Regions from separate parts of the Pseudomonas sp. Q1-7 genome, predicted to be linked through region 2. Evidence: predicted binding sites of a transcription regulator. Region 2 holds the regulator's gene; the other holds the start of a gene.

Region 1 (10,547 bases), 1.9 Mb from region 2:
CTGCCGCGATCCGCAGACCCGTCTGGCCTGGGCCAGCGCCAAGGCCCAGGCGGCGCAGGTCGGGATCAGCCGCGCGGCCTTCCTGCCCCGCCTCGACGGAAGCCTCGACGGGAGCCGGAGCTACAGCGACGTCGACTACCGGGACAACCCCTACCTGTCCGGCGACGGCCATCGCGAGCGTCGCAGCGCCAGCCTCGAACTGAGTTGGGTGCTGTTTGACTTCGGCCGACGCAGTGCTGCCCTGCGCAATGCCCAGCAACTCCTGCTGGCGGCCAATGCCAGTCAGGACTCGACCCTGCAGAACGCCTTCGTCCTGGCCGCGCAGGCCTACTATGACGCGCTGGCCGCCCAGAGCAGCCTGGCCGCTTCGCGCCAGGTGGCGGAGATGGCGGCGCAGAACTTCGAGGCCGCCGACGCCAAGTACAGGGGCGGTGCCGCCGCGCTCTCCGACCGATTGCAGGCGCAGACCGCGTTGTCTCAGGCAAGCCTGCGCCAGATCCGTGACGAAGGCTCCCTGCGTACTGCCCTCGGTGTCATTGCGCTGCGCATGGGGCTGGCGCCGGACACGCCGCTACGCCTCACCAGCGAATTGGATGCACGTCCCGATACCGCCTTCGTACGAGCCGTCGACGAACTGCTCGCCGAAGCTCGCCACGAGCACCCGGCCCTGGTGGCCGCACGGGCGCGGTTGGAGGCCGCCGACGCCAGGGTGGAGGAAAGCCGTGCCGCTGGCAGACCGAGTCTGGCCCTGACCGCCAATCTGGCGCGCAGCCACAACGACCAGTCGCCGGCATTCAGCGGCGATACTCGTGCGAGCGACCGCAGTATCGGCCTGCAACTGAAGATTCCGCTGTTCGAGGGCTTCGAGCGTACCTACCTGATTCGCAACGCCCTGGCCCGTCGGGAGGCCAGCCAGGCGGAACTGGCCGATGCCGAGCAGCAGGTATCGTTGGAGGTCTGGAACAGCTACCAGTCTCTGAGTGTCGAGAGCCGCAGCCTCCTGCGCACCCACGAACTGGTCGAGCAGTCGCGGCAGAGTCTGGAGGTGGTGCAGGGACGCTATCGTTCCGGTGTCGGCAGCATGGTCGAACTGCTCAACGCCCTGACCGCCTACGCCAGCGCAGAGGAACAGCACACTCAGGCCCTCGGCAACTGGCAGGTTTCGCGGCTGAAACTGGCGGCCGGCCTCGGGCGTCTAGGGTTCTGGGCAATCGACTCAAGGCAGTGATCCATGGCGCTGCCGGCCTCCGCCGGAGCCAGGAGGCGGACGGGGGCTCAAGTCCCTTTCCCGCCCCGTATGGCAGCCCCGCCGACCCAGGTCCGCGGGGCTTTTTCATCGGGTCAGGTTCTGGCGCACGCGCGTGCGGCATTGATCAGCCGGCCCTTGTCCTGCCAGGCATGCCGCTGGTAGACGGCGTACCGGCCGGGCCCTTGGGTGTTGGAGAGTTCGACGAGCCCCGAGGCGGTGGTGGGGTCGGTGCTGCCGACGAAGAGCAGGGTCTTGCCGTCCTCTTCCTGGATGAAGGTCCGGGCGTCCTGGCGGATGTCGGCCTTCACGCAGCTCAGGTATGCGGGATTGCCCCCGGCGGTGACGCCCGACGTACCGTCGCGGCTGGATCGGATATCCGGGGTTTGCGCACAGCCTGTCGCGATCAGCAGGGTGGAAATAAGCCAGATGCTGCTGCGGAACGATACCGATGGGATGCCGGGGGGGGTGGTGTTCATGGTTGTTGCTCCAGGCTGAGGCGGACGGACAGGCCGGCGGGTTGCCGGCTGGCCTGTTGAGGCAGGGCGCCTGGAAGCGGAGGCCGTCGACGGATGGGGGCGGGACTCTTCCCCCGGGTGGCCGCTGCCTGTCCCCGGTAAGTCTATGCACAATCGCCGAAGGCGCACTGGCCGCGTGTCGCAGCCTTTGGCGACTGGTTGTAGGGCCAGGCCGGGCCGCGAATGCTGGACCGGTCGGTTCCGCGCCGGCCGGCAGCGACCCTCTCCCCCGGCCCCTCTTCCGCAAGCGGTAGGGGGGACTCGCGGCGGCCAGCCTCGCCAGCCAGTTGCCCTGAATCTGTGGGAACGAATTCATTCAGCGGCCCGATAGGGTGGATGGCGCTTTCCCATCCACCAGCGGCGTCAGGCCAGGCAAGGAATCACCCTGCTGTGGGTGGTAAAGGCAGGTCCTGCTTCCACGATCCTGGATCTTTACTCCGGCGCCGTCGCGAGCGCTTCGATCAGCGCCTCGTCGTCGTTGTGCGCATCGTTTACCCGTGTGGATACCGGATGCCCGGCGAAGTCTCCGCGTGCCTGTGCGATGGCCTGCTGCACCTGATCGCCCGGGGTGGCGGGCGATAGCCAGCGGTCGAACTGCGCAGGCGCCAGGATCACCGGCATGCGGGGGTGGAGGGTGCTGATGGAAGGTGCGGCCTCGCGGGTGAGCAGGGCGCAGGAAGTGATGGTCCGGCCGTCCGGGGCGTTCCAACTGGCCCACAGGGCGGCTATCGCCAGCATCGGGTCATTGGGGCTGTAGAGGTAGTAGGGCTGGTGGACCAGGCGTCCGCCGGCATTGCGCACCTGCTGGTGCGGGTGCCATTCGTACCAGCCCCGCGCGGGCAGCAGGCAACGCTGGCCGCGCAGGCTCTGCCGCCACAGGGGCTTGGCGGCGGCCTCTTCGCTGCGGGCGTTGAAGGCCATGCCCGGCGGTTTCAGGTCCTTCCACCAGGAAGGGATCAGGCCCCAGCGGGCCGGCAGCAGTTCCAGCGTGCCCAGTGGGTCCAGGCGCAGCATCGGCACCTGGGTGGTGGGGGCGACATTGAAACACTGGACCCAGCGTCCTGACTGGCGGGCGCCGATGTGCCAGTAGTCCTCGATGGCGCGCTCGGAAGGGCTGACGTAGCGGCCGCACATACCAGGCTCCGATATCGAACATTCCACCAGCATAGGCCCTGGGCCGGAATACGGGACTGCCGCTGATGGCGTCGTGCCTGCATCCATTTGTCGTGAAACATTGCCCAAAAGCGACGAACTGCACGTTTTCAGCGCAAACCCCAGAGAGTCGAGCGCGCGTGCGCCAGTCTCTTCCCCCAGGCCCGTCCCGAGGATGCCGTACAGGACAATGGCGCCACGCCATAGCCGGCCTGCCTGCAACCACTTCAAAAGGATTGAAGTCATGACCCACAAGAACAGTGTCAGATGTGTTGTTGGTTCCCTGGTTCTCGCCGCTTCCACGTCCACCCTTGCCGCCCCGGTGCCTGAAGGCGATGCCTTCGGCGATTTCTGGAGCCCCGGCAAGCCCAATCCCGCCCTCTGCAAGTCGCCCGTGCTGGTGGGGACGCCCCTGGGGCTGCCGCGTTGCCTGCAGGCGGGCAACGTGATGCACCGCCTGAATGAGCTGCAGGACATCGCCAGCCTCAACGACGGCAACCGCGCAGCCGGCCTGTCGGGCTACCAGGCGTCGATCGACTACGTGAAGAAAACCCTGGAACGCGCCGGCTACCAGGTGCGCGTGCAGCCATTCCCCTTCACGGCGTTCTTCCCCAAGGGGCCGGGCACCTTGCAGGCTCTGACGCCGCAACCGGCGAACTACGTCTGGGAGGAGGACTTCAACTACCTGTCGCAGACCGACCCTGGTGATGTGAGTGCTCCGGTGGTGGCGGTGGACCTGTCCCTCGGTGCCGGCAACACCTCTTCCAGCGGCTGCGAGGTGGAGGATTTCGCCGGCTTCCCCAGCGGCGCCATCGCCCTGGTCCAGCGCGGCAGCTGCACCTTCGAAACGAAGGCGGAGAACGCCGCGGCCGCCGGTGCGGCCGGGGTGATCCTCTTCAACCAGGGCAATACCGAGGACCGCAAGGGCCTGGAGAACGTCACCCTGGGCGATACCTACGAAGGCGGCATCCCGGTGTTCTTCGCCACCTACGACAACGGCGTGGCCTGGTCGCAGACCGCCGGCCTGCAAGTGCGCATGGTGGCGGACGTGATCCGCGAGAAGACGCAGACCTTCAACCTGGTGGCCGAGACCCGGCGCGGCAACCCGGACAACGTGGTGATGGCCGGCGCGCACCTGGACTCGGTGTTCGAAGGCCCCGGCATCAACGACAACGGTTCGGGGAGCGCGGCCTTGCTGGAGATGGCGGTGCTGCTGCGCAAGGCGCATCCGCAGAACAAGGTGCGTTTCGCCTGGTGGGGCGCGGAGGAATCCGGGCTGGTGGGCTCGACCTTCTATGTCGACAGCCTGAGCGAAGGGGAGCGGAAGAAGATCAAGGCGTACCTGAACTTCGACATGATCGGCTCGCCGAATTTCGCCAACTTCATCTATGACGGCGACGGTTCCTCCTTCGGCCTGCAGGGCCCGCCCGGCTCGGCCGCCATCGAGCGTCTGTTCGAGGCCTACTTCAGGCTGCGCGGCGAACCCTTCGAAGGCACGCAGATCGACTTCCGTTCTGACTATGCGCAGTTCTTCGAGGTGGGCATCCCCTTCGGTGGCCTGTTCACCGGTGCCGAAGACATCAAGAGTGAAGAGCAGGCACAGCGCTACGGCGGCGCTGCCGGCCAGCCCTTCGACCCCTGCTACCACCAGGGTTGCGACGGCATCGCCAACATCGACCTGAACGCCCTGGAGATCAACGGCGATGCCATGGCCTTCGCCACCAGTTGGCTGTCGTTGTCGACGAAGATCATCGACGACGAGATCGCCGCCGCCCAGCAGCAAGCCAAGGGTGCCGCCAGCCTGCGCGTGCAGTCGGTACGCCAGGCCGAGCGCTGGGGCAAGCACTACATCAAGTAACGCCTGAACCCCTCTGCGCCGGGTGACCGGCGCAGAGCCGGGGCCAGGGCAAGACACGAGCCGATACGAAGCTTCGCCGGCCCATGGCGCGGCAATGCCGGTACGGGCCCATACTGGACAGAGGCGAAATCCTTTAGCCATGAGGGCCGCCTTATGTCTCGCCGACCTGCGGAAACCGGCAGCGTTGCCGCCTGTGACGGGGCCGCGGAAAAGCTGCTGGAGATCGTCCAGCGCACCGTGGCCGAGTTGCGCCCGCAGGCTGCAGAAGGTGTGCGGGTTAGCTTGCACAGCGTGCTGGACCGCGACCTTGGAGTGGACAGCCTGACCCGGGTCGAACTCTGGTCGCGCATCGAGCAGGAGTTCGGCGTTCGTCTGCCGCAGGAGTTGTTCGCCTCGGCGAACACCCCCGCCGATGTGCTGCAGGTGCTGCAACGCCGTGGGCTCCCCGGGCCGCTACCTCCGTCCTTTTCCAGCCCCCTCTCCGCGCCCGCCACGGGCGAGCGGCAGACACCGGACAGCGCGCTTACCCTGGTCGAGGTGCTGGACTGGCATGTGCGCCAGCATCCCCGGCAAACCCACGTGCGCCTGCTGGGGGACGACGAACAACTGGAGGACATCAGTTACGGCGACCTGCAGCGGGATGCCCTGGCGGTCGCGGCCGGTCTGCAGCGTGGCGGCCTGCTGGCGGGGCAGACCGTGGCGCTGATGCTGCCGACCGGGCGTGATTTTCTCCTGGGCTTCTTTGGCATCCTGCTGGCCGGCGGCATCCCGGTCCCCATCTATCCGCCGCTGCGTCTGTCGCAGATCGAGGACCACCTGCAGCGCCAGGCCGGCATCCTGCGCAATGCCGAGGCCAGGATGCTGGTCACCGTCGACGAGGCGAAGCTGCTGGCCCGGCTGCTCCGCCCCCTGGTCCCGAGCCTGGCGCGCATCGCCAGCGTTGCCGAACTGGGCGACGAAGCGCGCGAGTATGTGAGCCCGGCGCGGCAGCCTGACGCCATTGCCTTCCTGCAGTACACCTCGGGCAGCACCGGCCAGCCCAAGGGCGTGATGGTGAGCCACGCCAGCCTGCTGGCCAACCTGCGTGCCATGGGGCGCGCGCTGCGGGTGGGGCCGGACGACCTGTTCGTCAGCTGGCTGCCGATGTACCACGACATGGGCCTGATAGGTGCCTGGCTGGGCAGCCTCTACTACGGATTCAACCTGGTGCTGATGTCGCCCCTGGCCTTTCTGTCCAGGCCGGCGCGCTGGCTGTGGGCCATCGACCGTTATCGCGGCACCCTGTCGGCGGCGCCCAACTTCGCCTATGAGCTGTGCCTGAACAAGCTCACGGAAAGCGAGCTCGAGGGCCTGGACCTGAGCTGCTGGCGCCTGGCCCTCAACGGTGCCGAACCGATCAATCCGACTACCCTGGAGCGCTTTGCCGCGCGTTTTGCGCGCTACGGCCTGGCGCCCGGCGCACTGACGCCGGTCTATGGCCTGGCCGAGGGCACCCTGGGCGTGTCCTTCCCGCCCCTGGGCCGAGGGCCCCTGATCGATCGGGTGCAGCGCGAGGCGTTCCAGCTACGCGGCGAGGCGCTCGCGCCCGCGTCGGAAGACGACGCCACGCTGAGCTTCGTCGCGTGCGGCCGCCCCCTGCCGGGCCACCAGATTCGCATTGTCGACGACCGTCGCGTCGAGCTTCCCGAACGCCGGGAAGGCCACCTGCAATTCAGCGGGCCGTCGACCACCACGGGTTACTACCGGGCCCCGGAGGAAACCGACCGGGTCCTGCGCGATGGCTGGATGGACTCGCTCGACCTTGCCTACATGGCCGATGGCGAGGTGTTTCTCACCGGCCGCGCGAAGGACCTGATCATCCGGGCCGGGCGCAATATCTATCCCTACGACGTCGAAGCGGCGGTCGGCAACCTGGGCGGTCTGCGCAAGGGGTGTGTCGCGGTGTTCGGCAGTCGTGACCCGGCCACCGGAACCGACCGCCTGGTGGTGATGGCGGAGTCCCCGGTGAAGGACAAGGAGGCGCTGCAACGCCTGCGGCTGGAGATCAACCGCAGGGTGGTGGACCTTGTCGGCGTGCCCCCCGACGAGGTCGTCCTGGTCCCGCCCCAGAGCGTGCTGAAGACCTCGAGCGGCAAGATTCGCCGGGCCGCCTGCCGCGAGCTGTACGAGCGCGGTGAAGCAGGGCAGCCACGCCTGGCGCCATGGCGCCAGGTGTTGCGCTTGCTGCTGCAGGCCGCGCGCGGGCATCTCGGCCGTGGCTGGCAGGGGGGGCGTACCTTGGCCTATGCCGTCTATGTCTGGCTGCTGTTCTGGCTGGTCACGCCGCTGATCTGGCTGGGCGTGGCGATCCTGCCGCACCGGAACGGCTGCCGCGCCTTCGTCCATTGGGCGGCGCGACTGTTCATCCGCATGGCCGGGGTGCCGTTCAGTGTCGAAGGGCTGGAGCACCTGCCGGAGAACGGGGCCTGCGTGCTGGCGGCCAACCATGCGAGCTATCTCGATGGCGTCATCCTCTGTGCCGCACTGCCGCCACGGTTCGGTTTCATCGCCAAGCGCGAACTGGCGAGCCAGTGGATTCCCAGCCTGTTCCTGCGCAAGCTCGGGGCCTTCTTCGTCGAGCGCTTCGACCTGCAGCGCAGCGTGGCGGACAGCGCAGCACTGGAGTCGGCGCTGCGGGCTGGCCAGTCGTTGCTGTTCTTCCCGGAGGGCACCTTTACCCGTGAGCCGGGTTTGCGTTCCTTCCACATGGGCGCCTTCGTGCTGGCCGCGAATGCCGCCGTGCCCTTGCTGCCGGTGGCCATCCGCGGCACGCGCACCGTGCTGCGCGACGGCCAGTGGTTCCCGCTCCGTGGGGCGATCCATGTCAGCGTATGCACGCCTTTGCTGGCGGAGGGGCCGGGCTGGCCGGAGTCGGTCAGGCTGCGGGAGGCGACCCGGGCCGCGCTGCTGGAACGCCTGGATGAGTCGGAGCGCACGCTGAGCTGGAGCTGACGGCGCTTTCCGGAAACCTGCCTTCCGTCTTCCCGGATTGACGTAGGGAAGTCTGCACGATTTACTGTATATAAATACAGTATTCGTAGGATTTCCCCCAATGGCCTTGGTGATTGTTCCTGGCCCTTTCGGCAGCCCTTCCCCGGGGCTGCCGTTTTTCTCTTCCGGCAATGGGCCGCGCTGATGGGCGCTGTCGTTGCCCTCGAGTCCCTGTTCAACGAGCGGCGGGTGTGGAAAGGCCAGCCCGGCGCGAAGCCGGCCGGCCGCGACCAGCCCACGGGGCTCGCCGCCCTGGACAGGGTCCTTCCCGGCGCTGGCTGGCCGGAGGCCGCCCTCAGCGAAATCCTCGTGCCGGCGGCGGGGCTGGGCGAGCTGGGTCTGCTCTGGCCCACCCTGGCGCGGCTGACCGCCAGTGCCGAACGGGTGGTGCTGGTGGCGCCGCCGCATATTCCTTATCCACAGGCCTGGCAGGCGGCCGGCGTGGACCTGCGCTGGCTGGCGCTGGTGGAGGCCAGTGGCCGCGACGCCCTCTGGGCCGCCGAGCAGTGCCTGCGCTCCGGCAGCTGCGGTGCGGTGCTGTGCTGGCCGCAGCAGGCCGACGACCGTGCCCTGCGCCGTTTGCAGGTGGCCGCCGAAACCGGCCAGACCCTGGCCTTCGCCTTTCGCCCGCTGGAGGCGGCTCTCAACCCTTCGCCGGCGGCCCTGCGCATCGCCGTCGAAGGCCAGCCGGCGCAGTTGCGGGTGCTCAAGTGCCGGGGCGGCCTGCCACCGGCGGCGCCCATCGCCCTGGCCCGGTGACGCCCGCATGCGTTGGGCCTGCATATTGCTGCCGCAATTGGCGCTGGATGGCGTGCTGCGCGGCCATCCCGATCCCGAGGCGCCCCTGGCGCTGGTCACCGGCACCGCGCAGCGCCGGGTGCTGCGCGCCCTCAACCCGGCGGCCAGGGAACTGGGGCTACGCCCCGGCCAGTCGCTGACCGCCGCCCATGCCCTGACCCGCGCTTTCCGCCTGGTGGAATACGACCCCGCCGCCATCGCGCGCTGGGAGCAATTGCTCGCCGCCTGGGCCTACGGCTTCAGCTCCCAGGTCAGCCTGCACTACCCGCGCTGCCTGCTGCTGGAGGTGGCGTCGAGCCTTTCCCTGTTCGGCCCCTGGCCGCGCTTCGAGGCGCGTCTGCGGCGGGAACTGGCGGCCCTGGGGTTTCGCCATCGCATCGTCGTCGCGCCCAACCCGGCGGCGGCGCGGGTTCTGGCCAATGCCGGCGACGGTCTGGTGGTGACGAGCCAGGATGAACTGCGCGAAGCCCTGGGGCGGATGCCGGTGGAGCGCGCCGGCCTGGCGCGCGATGTCGCCACTGCCTTCATGCGCATGGGGCTGCGTGACCTGGCCCAGGTCGTGGCGCTGCCACGGGAAACCCTGGTCCGGCGCTTTCCCGCCGAGGTACTGCGGCACCTGGACACACTGCTTGGCGAGCGTCACCTGGCCCTGGAGTGCTACCGGCCACCGGACGAGTTCGATGTGCGCATCGAGCTGAATTTCGACGTGGAGTCCCACCAGGCGCTGCTTTTCCCCTTGCGCCGCCTCACCGCTGACCTGGCTGCCTTCCTCGCCGGCCGCGACAGCGGCGTGCAGCGTTTCACCCTCTACCTGGAGCACCGCACCCAGGCCGATACCCCGGTGCCGGTGGGCCTGCTCAGCGCCGAGCGCGAGGCGGCCATGCTCTTCGAACTGGCCCGCGGCCGCCTGGAGCACGTGCAGGTGCCGGCGCCGGTGCGGGCCTTTCGCCTGCAGGCGCGGGACCTGCCGGCCTTCGTGCCGGAGCGCCGCGAGCTGTTCGACGAGCGCCCACAGCAATCCCTGCCCTGGGAACAACTGCGCGAACGCCTGCGGGCGCGGCTGGGGGATGAGTCTGTGCATCGCCTGGCCGCCCGTGCCGACCACCGCCCCGAATGTGCCTGGCAACTGGATGCGGACGGCCCGCAGACGCCGCTCCCGCCCGGTCCGCCCCGCCCCGGCTGGTTGCTGCGGGAGCCGGTGCCGCTGCGGGTGGGCAGTGTGCGCATCCTTGCCGGCCCCGAGCGCATCGAGTCCGGCTGGTGGGACGGCGGTGATGTGCGTCGCGACTACTACCGGGTGGAGACCCGTGCCGGCCAGCGTGGCTGGGCCTTCCGCGAGGTGGGCGGGGAGGGGGAGGGGCCGCTGCTGCTGCACGGCTGGTTCGCATGAGCGCCTACGCCGAACTGCACTGCCTGTCCAACTTCAGCTTCCAGCGTGGCGCCTCCAGTGCCAGCGAGCTGTTCGGGCGTGCTCGGCAACATGGCTACGAGGCCCTGGCGATCACTGACGAATGCACCCTGGCCGGTATCGTCCGCGCCTGGCAGGCCTCCAGGCAAACCGGGTTGCCCCTGGTGATCGGCAGCGAAATGCGTGTCGAGGGTGGGCCACGGCTGGTGCTGCTGGTGGAGAACCTGGCCGGCTACCAGCGCCTCTGCCGCCTGGTGAGCGCAGCCCGGCGGCGGGCGAAGAAAGGCGAGTATCGGCTGCTGCGGGACGACCTGGCCGAACCCGGCGACGGCCTGCTGGCCCTCTGGGTGCCCGACGATGAAGGCGACGACCGCGAAGGCCGCTGGCTGCGCCAGTGCTTCCCCGAGCGGCTGTGGCTGGCGGTGGAGCTGCACCAGGGCCCGGACGATACCGGTCGCCTGGGGCGTCTGCTGGCCCTGGCCGAACGCTGCGGCGTTCCTGCCGTGGCGGCGGGGGATGTGCATATGCACGCCCGTG
Region 2 (10,547 bases):
ATCGCAGCGTCGACGCCGAGGCCGACTTCTGGATCAACCAGTTCGATGGCAGCGGCCTGATCAGCAGCAGCGAGCGCCTGCGCCAGGGCACCCGCCTGAAGAACGGCGAACTCACTTACCTCGACCACGGCAACCTGGGCATCCTGATCCGTATCAGCCCCCTCTAAGGCCCCATGAGCGTTCTGCTGGAACAGCTGAGGCAGATGGACTGGCGCCTGGACTTCGACCCAGACGCACTCGCGCGCGGCCTCAAGTACGCCACGGAAGATCGCATTCGCCTACTCAGCCTGAGCGACAAGGCCGTCGAAACCAGCTGCGAAGGCTCTGAAGGCCATTTCTACACGCAGCGCATTCGACTCGCGCCTGGAGGCCTGGGCGTGGTCGGAAACTGCAGCTGCCCGGTGAGCTACAACTGCAAGCACTGCGTCGCCGCAATCAGCGTCCTCCTGACACGCCCCGCGGAAGGCTGGCAGCTCCCACCTCCACCCAGCGAACGCCTGGTGGACGATCTGCTGCCCGTGCCGCGCCTGATTTTCGGCAGCCACGCCCAGAGCCAGTACGACCTGCGCAGCGGGCGCATGGTCGGCAGCCAGCAGCACCGCGCCGGCCTTCTGTTCGACTACGGCGGCGCCCATACCCACGGCAAGCCGATGCGCCCGGAGCGACTGCAGCATCGCGCCAACGGCGAGCGACTTTCCATCGCCCGCCAGCCGAAGGCCGAGCAGGCCTGGCGCGACAGCCTGCGCCAACTGGGTTTCAGGGAGGCCCTGCGGCAGAGCCTGGCGCTGCCGGCCAACAGCGCCGAAATGTTCGAGCTACCCAGCGACGAACACTGGCTCCAGTTCATGCGCGAACACCTGCCGGCATTGCGTGAACAGGGTTGGCAGATCGATATTCGCCCCGGCTTCCAGTTCGACCTGAGCCAGGTCGAAGGCTGGTACGCCGAAGTGGACGAAGCGCCTGGCCGAGAATGGTTCGACCTGGAGCTGGGCATCGTCGTCGAAGGCCAGCGCATCAGCCTGCTTCCGGTATTGCTGCGACTGATCCAGCGCACCCCCGAGCTGCTCGATCCGCAACACCTGCAACGGCGCAAGGACGACGAGCAGTTGCGCCTGCAGCTGGATGCCACCCGCGCCACGGATGGCCGCCCCCTTCAGGTGATGCTGCCCTTCTCCCGCCTCAAACCGGTGCTGACCACCCTGGGCGAGCTCTACCAGCGCGACCAGGACCCGAGCCAGAGCCTGCGCCTGAGCCGTCCCGACGCGGCGCGCCTGATCCAACTCGAAGGCCTGGACCTGCACTGGCAGGGCGGCGACGAACTGCGTGAATTGGCGCGCAAGCTGCGCGACAGCGACAAGCTCGTCATCACCCCACCCCAAAGCCTGAACGCGGACCTGCGCCACTATCAACTGGAAGGCGTGGCCTGGCTGCAGACTCTGCGGGAAGTCGGGGCCGGCGGCATCCTCGGCGACGACATGGGCCTGGGCAAGACGCTGCAGACCCTGACCCACCTGCTCATCGAAAAGGAAGCCGGCCGCCTGGATCGCCCCGCCCTGGTGGTGATGCCCACCAGCCTGATCCCCAACTGGCTCGACGAAGCCGCCCGCTTCGCGCCGGGGCTGCGCGTACTCGCCCTGCACGGCCCCGGGCGGAAAAAGGCCTTCGAGCGCATGGGCGAGTACGACCTGCTGCTGACCACCTATGCCCTGCTGCCCCGGGACCTGGAGCACTTCGCGGAAACGTCGCTGCACCTGCTGATCCTCGACGAGGCGCAGTACATCAAGAACCCCACCAGCAAGGCGGCCCAGGCGGCGCGCCAGCTGGACGCGAGGCAGCGCCTGTGCCTCACCGGCACGCCGCTGGAGAACCACCTTGGCGAGCTCTGGTCGCTGTTTCATTTCCTCATGCCCGGCTGGCTGGGCGACAACCAGAGCTTCGTGCGCAACTACCGCACACCGATCGAGAAGCACGGCGACACCACGCGCCTGGCTCACCTCAACGCCCGCCTGAAGCCTTTCCTGCTGCGCCGCAGCAAGGAAGCGGTGGCCACCGAACTGCCAGCCAAGAGCGAAATCACCCAATGGGTCGAACTCAGCGATCGCCAGCGCGACCTCTACGAGACGGTGCGCCTGGCCATGGATCACAAGGTACGCGAGGAGATCGACCGCAAGGGCCTGGCGCGCAGTCAGATCGTGATCCTCGAAGCACTACTGAAACTGCGCCAGGTATGTTGCGACACTCGGCTGATCGAAGACGGCAGCGGCCGCTCACGGGGAAGCAGCTCAGGCAAGCTGGACAGCCTGATGGAAATGCTCGAGGAACTCATCGCAGAAGGCCGCAAGGTGCTGCTGTTTTCGCAATTCACCAGCATGCTGACACTGATCGAGGACGAATTGCGCAAGCGCGCCATCGGCTATGTCCAGATCACCGGCGATACCCGCGACCGTCGCACGCCGGTGCAACGCTTCCAGAACGGCGAGGTACCGCTTTTCCTCATCAGCCTGAAAGCCGGCGGCACCGGCCTGAACCTGACCGCCGCGGACACCGTGATCCACTACGACCCCTGGTGGAACCCCGCGGTGGAGCGCCAGGCCACCGACCGCGCCTATCGCATCGGTCAGGACAAGCCCGTGTTCGTCTACAGAATGATTTCGCGCGGAACGGTGGAGGAGAAAATCCAGCAATTGCAAGCGCAGAAGGCCGCGCTGGCGCGGGGCATTCTCGATGGCCAGGAAAAGGAAGGCTGGCGCTTGCAGGAGGACGACATCGACGCCCTCTTCGCGCCCCTGCCGCGATTCGCCTGACACGCGCCGCTGGCAGGTAACGAGGCGTTCCACCTGCCAGCGGCGCGAGTCGCTTCAGCCCTTCATCAGATGAGCCAGGACATTGCGCACCTTGCCGATGCCCTCAGCCAATGCAGCCTCAATCTCGTCCATGGTGATGATGCCTTCGGATTTGCCGGCCGCCGGGTTGACCACCAGCGACAGACAGGCATATGGCAGGCCCAGCTCACGCGCCAAGGCTGCCTCCGGCATGCCGGTCATGCCAACGATGTCGCAGCCATCGCGCTCCAGACGGACGATCTCCGCCACGGTTTCCAGGCGCGGCCCCTGGGTGCAGCCGTAGACGCCGAAATCGCTGTGCGGATAGTCGCAGGCGTTCAAGGCCGCCAGTAGCTTGCTGCGCAGCGCTTCGTCATAAGGATGACTGAAATCGATATGGGTAACGTGGTCCAGCCCCCCTTCGAAGAAGGTACCGGCGCGCCCGTGGGTGTAGTCGATCACCTGATGCGGTACCACCAGGTGGCCGCTGCCCATGGCTGGATGGATGCCTCCCACGGCATTCACCGCGATCACCGCCTGAGCACCAGCGTGCTTGAGGGCCCAGAGGTTGGCACGGTAGTTCACCTGATGTGGCGCGATCCGGTGGGGGTGGCCGTGGCGGGCCAGGAACAGCACATCGTGCCCAGCGTATTCGCCGTGGACGATGCCGGCCGACGGCGCGCCGTAGGGCGTCTCAGGGTTGAGCAGGGCTTTCATGCTCAGGCCATCGAGCTGGGTCAGGCCTGTACCACCAATGATGGCGTAGACGGTCATTTCGGTTCCTCAATCGATCAACTGGGCTTCGCGCAGGGCTGCAACGGCCTGCAGCCAGCGGGGATCCTGGCGGTACTCAGTACCGGGGAAGGCGCGCCGGCGCATCCTCGCCAGGCTGGCCGGGGGCTTGGCGCCCAGGCGCTGCAGACGCGCGAGAGCCAGCTCGGCGGCGGCGCGGTCGTTACACACCAATCCCATGTCGCAACCGGCGCTCAGTGCCGCCTCGATACGTTCGGCGGCATCGCCAACGACATGGGCGCCGGCCATGGACAGGTCATCACTGAAGATGACACCGGAGAATTTCAATTCGCCGCGCAGGATATCCTGCAGCCAACGGCGGGAGAACCCGGCCGGCTGATTGTCCACCTGCGGGTATATCACGTGGGCCGGCATCATACCGTCCAGCTCGGAAGCCAGACGCGCGAAGGGCACCAGGTCGCTCAGGCGGATCTGCTCCAGACTGCGCTCGTCGGTGGGAATCGCCACATGGGAATCGGCCTCCGCCCAACCATGGCCAGGGAAGTGCTTGCCGGTGGCAGCCATGCCCGCCTGGCGCAGGCCACGAATGAAGGCACCGGCCAGGCGCGCTGCGCGCTCCGGGTCGCCCTCGAAGGCGCGACTACCGACCACCGCGCTGCGCTGGTGGTCGAGGTCCAGCACCGGGGCGAAGCTGATATCCAGCCCCACGGCCAGCACTTCGGTCGCCATCAACCAGCCGCACTGCTCGGCCAGTTGCTCGGCATTGTCGTTGTCCGCCAGCGCTCGCATCGCCGGCAGCCGCAGGAACCCCTGGCGCAGGCGCTGTACGCGACCACCTTCCTGGTCGACGGCAAGAATCAGGTCCGGACGAACGGCACGGATGGATGAGCAGAGCTCGCGCACCTGACGCGGGCTCTCGATATTGCGGGCGAAGATGATCAAGCCGGCAACTTCCGGCTGACGGAGGATCTGCCGATCCTCGGCGGTCAGCCAGGTGCCACCGATATCCAGCATCAGGGAACCTTGCATGAAAAATCCTTAAGAGAGGGATGCCATCGCCCAAGCCGGGCAAGGCGCTTCGTCGATGCGCACCGCACAGTGGACGGGCACGCGCTCGAAGAGTTCCAGCACATCGGTATTGCGCAGACGAATGCACCCATGGGAACGGGGTACGCCCATGGGCTCGGTGTCCGGCGTGCCGTGCAAGTAGATGTAGCGACGGAAGCTGTCGACCGCCCCAAGGCGATTGCGGCCGGGTTCGCAGCCGCTCAGCCAGAGGATGCGACTGAGGATCCAGTCGCGCCCCGGGAAGCGCTCGTGCAACTCGGGATCCCAGACTTCACCAGTCCAGCGCCGGCCACGCAGTACCGCCCCTAGGGGCAGGCCGTCACCAATTCGCGCACGAACCTGATGCAGCCCACGGGGCGTGCAATTGGAACCATTGGTTTCGCCGGGACCGTTCAGGGCGGTGGAAACCGGCATGCGCAGCACCAGACGCCCTTCGGCGAACCCGTAGAGCTGTTGGTCGGCAATGGAAATATGCAGCAGATCGAGGTTTTGCATGGGCCGCAAGCTTAGCCGATCGGCTCGCCCGAGCCCATATGGTTTTAAGCCTTGGCTGGTGCCACCGGGGCCTTGCTGCGAGGTTTCAGCACCGCAGCGGCCAGCGTCTCGTCGGTGACGCCGGTTTCAGCGCGCATACCGGCCGCCAGGAAAGGCACCATCAGGCGCATCACCTGCTCGATGGAGGTGTTCACGCCGAAATCATTCTCCGCCATGGCGCGCAGCGCCTTGATGCCCGACATGCTGAAAGCCGCCGCGCCGAGCATGAAATGTACGCGCCAAAACAGCTCCAGAGGCGGCACCTTGGGCGCCGACTCGTTGACCAGCAGCATATAACGACGGAAAACCTTGCCGTAAACCTCTTCCAGGTACTTGCGCAAGTGGCCCTGGCTCTGACTGAATGCAAGTCCGAGCAGACGCATGAAGATCGACAGGTCATTGCCGCTACGCGGTTTTACCGCCAGGGCCTGCTCGACGAGCATTTCCAGCAGTTCTTCGAGGCTGGCCTTGCTCTCGGCCTTGGCTTGGCGACGGTCCAGTTCGCGCTCCAGGCTCTGGCAGAACGGACCGAGAAAGCGCGAGAACACGGCCTGGATCAGCGCCTTCTTCGAGCCGAAGTGATAGTTCACCGCAGCCAGGTTGACTCCTGCCTTGCTGGTGATCAGGCGCAACGAGGTCTCGGCGAAGCCTTTTTCCGCGAACAGCTGTTCCGCAGCATCCAGAATGCGTTCAACGGTTTCCGACTGGGCCATGGCTCCTCCGCCTGACAAACACTTGTTTGAAACATACGTTTCAGCCGGTCAGCTTGTCAAGCCGTACACGCCACCATCCGACGCAACGGTCACCCTCCCAGCCGCCCGATCACGGGAAGCCTCACCTGCTCATAACCCTTCCCGCTTTCCAACCATTCCAGAAAACAAGCATTGCCAAGACTGGATCACTGTATATAATCCCAGTCACTGTATATAAAAACAGAGCGCCGCCATGCTGAAACTGACGCCCCGCCAAGCCGAGATTCTCGCATTCATCAAGCGCTGCCTTGAAGACAACGGGTTTCCTCCGACCCGGGCAGAAATTGCCCAGGAACTTGGCTTCAAGTCGCCCAACGCCGCCGAAGAGCACCTCAAGGCCCTGGCTCGCAAGGGCGCCATCGAAATGACGCCCGGCGCCTCCCGTGGCATCCGCATTCCCGGTTTCGAACCCGGGAACAATGAAGACGACGGCCTGCCGGTGATTGGCCGGGTCGCCGCCGGCGCGCCCATTCTCGCCCAGCAGAACATCGAAGAATCCTGCCGAATAAACCCCGACTTCTTCCACCCCCGCGCCGACTACCTGCTGCGCGTTCGCGGCATGTCCATGAAGGACATCGGTATCTACGATGGCGACCTGCTCGCCGTGCACAGTACCCGCGAGGCCCGCAATGGCCAAGTGGTAGTAGCTCGCCTGGGCGATGAAGTCACCGTCAAGCGCTTCAAGCGCGAGGGCGACAAGGTCTGGCTGATTGCCGAGAACCCCGAGTTCGCCCCCATTGAGGTGAGCTTGGAAAAGCAGGACCTGGTGATAGAAGGTTTGAGTGTCGGCGTGATCCGCCGTTAAAGGAGGCTTTATGCAGTTCCCGCAGTCGCTTGGCCGGTCACAGCTCCCCCTGTTCCACGACGCCATCCTGGCCAATCCCGTAGTGCCGATGCTGACCGATGTCGTGGAAGAACCCGGCCCAGAGGAACCGGAAGCCTTCAGCGAGCTCTCGCTGCGCGGTGCCACCAGCCACTGCCGGAACTTGCTGGCCTCGGTGCTGCGGGAACTGAGCGAAGAACAGGATGCCCGCTGGCTGACTTTGATTGGCGCCCCTGCAGGCCTGACCCGCGACTGGCTGCGCGAATCCGGCCTCAACCGCGAGCGCATCCTGCTCCTGCAACCGCGCGGCGAGCAGAGCGCACTGGAACTCGCATGCGAAGCGTTGCGCCTGGGCCGCAGTCATACGGTGGTCAGTTGGCTGCAACTGGGACAAAAAGCCAAACGCCAACTGGCACAAGCCGCACGCCAGGGCAGCGCCCAGAGCCTGAACATTCAACTGGGCTGAAAAGCAACGGCCCCAGGTGAACACCCAGGGCCGATGACATCAGACGGTAACCGAATCAACGGAAGATTCGGCTCCACACTTCAATGCAGAACGCGTGGTCCGTCGTGATGATCCATATCGCCCTCGGCCAGTCGACCGGCCATCTGCACGCCGACATTCAGCATGGCCTTGGCGACTTCCAGGTGATGCCCCTGGAGAAAGGCTTTGGCATCGGAGGAGAAGTCCAGCGTCACCAACGCCTCCTCGTCATCAGCCCGACGCAGGATAATGCGCCCGTCGGGTAGCTCGACAATTTCCAGAAAGGACGTAGGCATAGGCTTATCTCTCCACGAAAGGCGGCCATTGTACCAGCCAGCCGCCAGCACGCCCTAGTCCGTCGATCAAATCAGCATTCGCTGAGGGTTTCGCGGAAGCGCAAGGCCAGGGATTTCAGATTCTGCCGCCAGGACTCCAGGACCTCCCGCGACAACGGCTCCACCTCCTCTTCCACGCTGACGGCGGTGATCAGCGGCAAGGTCGGATCGACCTTGGCCTGCTTCGGCGCCTGGGGCGGCATGAACAAGGCACCGTATGCAGCCAGCAGCTCGGCCAGCCAGGTCTCCCCCTGCTGTGCCAGCTCGACCAACTCGGCCAGCTCCGGACTCGGTGCCGCCGCCAGCACCTCAGGTGTCAGCAACAACTCGACGCGTGGTGCGCTCGCCTCGGGAAGGCGGTAGTAACCGGCGATCTCATGGCACAGACCGAGCAGCGCACCATAAAGATGGAACAGCGACGCCTCGCGCTCGGATTGCGCCAGCGCCTGGGCATTCATCGCCCTGCCCTCTTCCGCCTTGCGCCAGGACTCCAGTGACAGGCCGGCGAAGAAGAGTTTCTGGTTGGTGCGGGTATACAGCTCATGGGCCATGACGGCGCCCTCCACAAGTGACTCCGGCAGTATATGCGCGCCCGCGGTGGGGCGCGCTGCAGTCGGTCAGCGCTTGTCCTCGACCTTCCACTTGCCGCCGTCGTAGAAGGCGCGCCAACCAGTGGGCTTGCCGTCGACCTCGGTCTGCACGTACTGCTCCTTGGTCTTGCGGCTGAAGCGGATCACAGCCGGACGCCCTTCGGGGTCCTTCTTCGGGGCATCGAGCAGGTAGTGGTATTTGGCATCCAGCTCATCCTTGTGTGGAATCAGTTCCTGCACCAGCGGCGCGCGGGTCTCGCGGTTCTTCGGGAACTGGCTGGCGGCCAGGAACAGGCCGGAAGCGCCATCGCGCAATACATAGATATCATCGACCTTCTCGCACTTCAGCTCGGGCATGCGAATCGGGTCGATCTTCGGCGGCGCCGCCTCGCCACTCTTCAGCAGCTTGCGGGTGTTCTTGCAGCTGGCGTTGGTACAGCCGAAGAACTTGCCGAAGCGGCCCGTCTTGAGCTGCATCTCGCTCCCGCACTTGTCGCATTCCAGGCTCGGACCTTCGTAGCCTTTGATGCGGTATTGGCCCTGCTCGATTTCGTAGCCGGAACAATCCGGGTTGTTGCCGCAAATGTGCAGCTTGCGGGTTTCGTCCAGCAGGTAAGCATCCATTGCGGTGGCGCAGATGGGGCAGCGGTGTTTGCTGCGTAACACGCGGGACTCGGACTCTCCCTCGTCATCGGCAGCGATCTCGTCACCCGGCACCAGATTGATGGTGGCCTTGCATCGCTCTTTCGGTGGCAGGCTATAGCCCGAGCACCCGAGAAACACGCCGGTGGACGCGGTACGGATCATCATCGGACGAGCGCATTCGCGGCAGGGGATATCAGTCAGGGTCGGCTGGTTGGCACGCATACCCTTGTCGGCACCCTCAGCCAGCTCCAGCTTCTTTCTGAAGTCACCGTAGAACTCATCCAGCAGGTGTTTCCAGTCCCGCTCACCCTGGGCGACATCGTCCAGGTGCTCTTCCATGCCGGCGGTGAAGCCGTAGTCCATCAGGTTGGCGAAGCTCTCATTCAGACGTTCGGTGACGATGTCGCCCATCTTCTCCGCATAGAAACGGCGGTTGTGCACCGTAACGTAGCCACGCTCCTGAATGGTGGAAATGATCGCCGCGTAGGTGGATGGGCGACCGATGCCGCGCTTTTCCAGCTCCTTGACCAGACTGGCCTCGGAATAACGAGCCGGCGGCTTGGTGAAGTGCTGGCTGGGGTCGAGCTTGAGCAGCTTGAGCAGTTCACCTTCGCGCATTTCCGGCAGCACGTCGTCTTCGCCCGGCCTGGTCTGCTGCGGCAGAACACGGGTGTAGCCATCGAACTTGAGGATGCGGCCCTTGGCGCGCAGCTCGAATGCGCCCGCGTTGACACTGACGCTGGTGGACAGGTATTCGGCCGGCGGCATCTGGCAGGCCACGAACTGGCGCCAGATCAGGTCGTACAGGCGCTCAGCATCACGCTCCATGCCGGACAGTTGGTTTGGGCGCAGGTTGACGTCGGACGGGCGAATCGCCTCGTGAGCCTCCTGAGCACCTTCCTTGCTGGAATAGACATTGGGCTTGGACGGCAGGTACTTCTGGCCAAACTCGCCCTCGATGAAGCCGCGCACCATGGAAATGGCGTCGGCCGAGAGGTTGGTCGAGTCGGTACGCATATAAGTGATGTAGCCGGCCTCGTAGAGACGCTGAGCCATCATCATGGTCTTCTTCACCCCGAAGCCCAGGCGATTGCTCGCGGCCTGCTGCAGGGTAGAGGTAATGAAGGGCGCGGACGGACGGCTGGATGTCGGCTTATCCTCGCGCTTGGCCACTGTGTAGCTGGAAGCCTTGAGCTTTTCCAGGGCTGCCATGGCCTGGGCTTCGTTCAGCGGCTTGAAGGCTTCGCCGTTCTCGCGAGCCACCTCGAAACGCACCTTGGCGTCCTTGGCCGTTCCCAGGTCGGCATGCACTTCCCAATATTCTTCCGGCACGAAGGCTCGGATCTCGCGCTCGCGCTCCACCACCAATTTGACCGCCACGGACTGTACACGCCCGGCGGACAGGCCACGGGCGATCTTCTGCCACAGCAGCGGCGAAACCATGTAGCCCACCACACGGTCGAGGAAACGACGGGCCTGCTGAGCGTTGACGCGGTTGATATCGAGGTCGCCGGGCTGGGAGAAGGCTTCCTGGATGGCCTTCTTGGTAATTTCGTTGAACACCACACGCTTGTAACGGCTGTCATCACCCCCGATGGATTCCCGCAGGTGCCAGGCGATGGCCTCCCCTTCGCGGTCCAAGTCGGTTGCGAGATAGATGGTGTCGGCATCCTTGGCCAGGCGGCGCAGTTCCTCGATCACCTTTTCCTTGCCGGGCAGAATCTCGTACTTGGCCTTCCAG

The links. The regulator LexA, encoded in region 2, represses DNA repair genes until DNA is damaged. The targets are predictions, from matches to a motif close to CTGTNTNNNNANACAG.
Region 1: the regulator LexA is predicted to act here: its motif matches at 7,830-7,845, upstream of imuA (translesion DNA synthesis-associated protein ImuA).

The regions. Positions count from the first base shown of each region.
Region 1 is NZ_CP116304.1:4,422,254-4,432,800, reverse strand. Features, by position in the region: gene PJW05_RS20515 (TolC family protein) at 1-1,228, shown strand, start outside; gene PJW05_RS20510 (hypothetical protein) at 1,342-1,725, opposite strand; gene PJW05_RS20505 (SOS response-associated peptidase) at 2,197-2,898, opposite strand; gene PJW05_RS20500 (M28 family metallopeptidase) at 3,161-4,774, shown strand; gene PJW05_RS20495 (AMP-binding protein) at 4,928-7,765, shown strand; gene imuA (translesion DNA synthesis-associated protein ImuA) at 7,949-8,563, shown strand; gene PJW05_RS20485 (Y-family DNA polymerase) at 8,571-9,992, shown strand; gene PJW05_RS20480 (error-prone DNA polymerase) at 9,989-10,547, shown strand, end outside.
Region 2 is NZ_CP116304.1:2,477,901-2,488,447, reverse strand. Features, by position in the region: gene PJW05_RS11440 (CsiV family protein) at 1-167, shown strand, start outside; gene PJW05_RS11435 (DEAD/DEAH box helicase) at 174-2,804, shown strand; gene PJW05_RS11430 (S-methyl-5'-thioinosine phosphorylase) at 2,859-3,596, opposite strand; gene nagZ (beta-N-acetylhexosaminidase) at 3,606-4,604, opposite strand; gene PJW05_RS11420 (L,D-transpeptidase) at 4,614-5,138, opposite strand; gene PJW05_RS11415 (TetR/AcrR family transcriptional regulator) at 5,183-5,890, opposite strand; gene lexA (transcriptional repressor LexA) at 6,123-6,734, shown strand; gene sulA (SOS-induced cell division inhibitor SulA) at 6,745-7,218, shown strand; gene PJW05_RS11400 (hypothetical protein) at 7,299-7,532, opposite strand; gene PJW05_RS11395 (DUF6586 family protein) at 7,604-8,122, opposite strand; gene topA (type I DNA topoisomerase) at 8,189-10,547, opposite strand, start outside.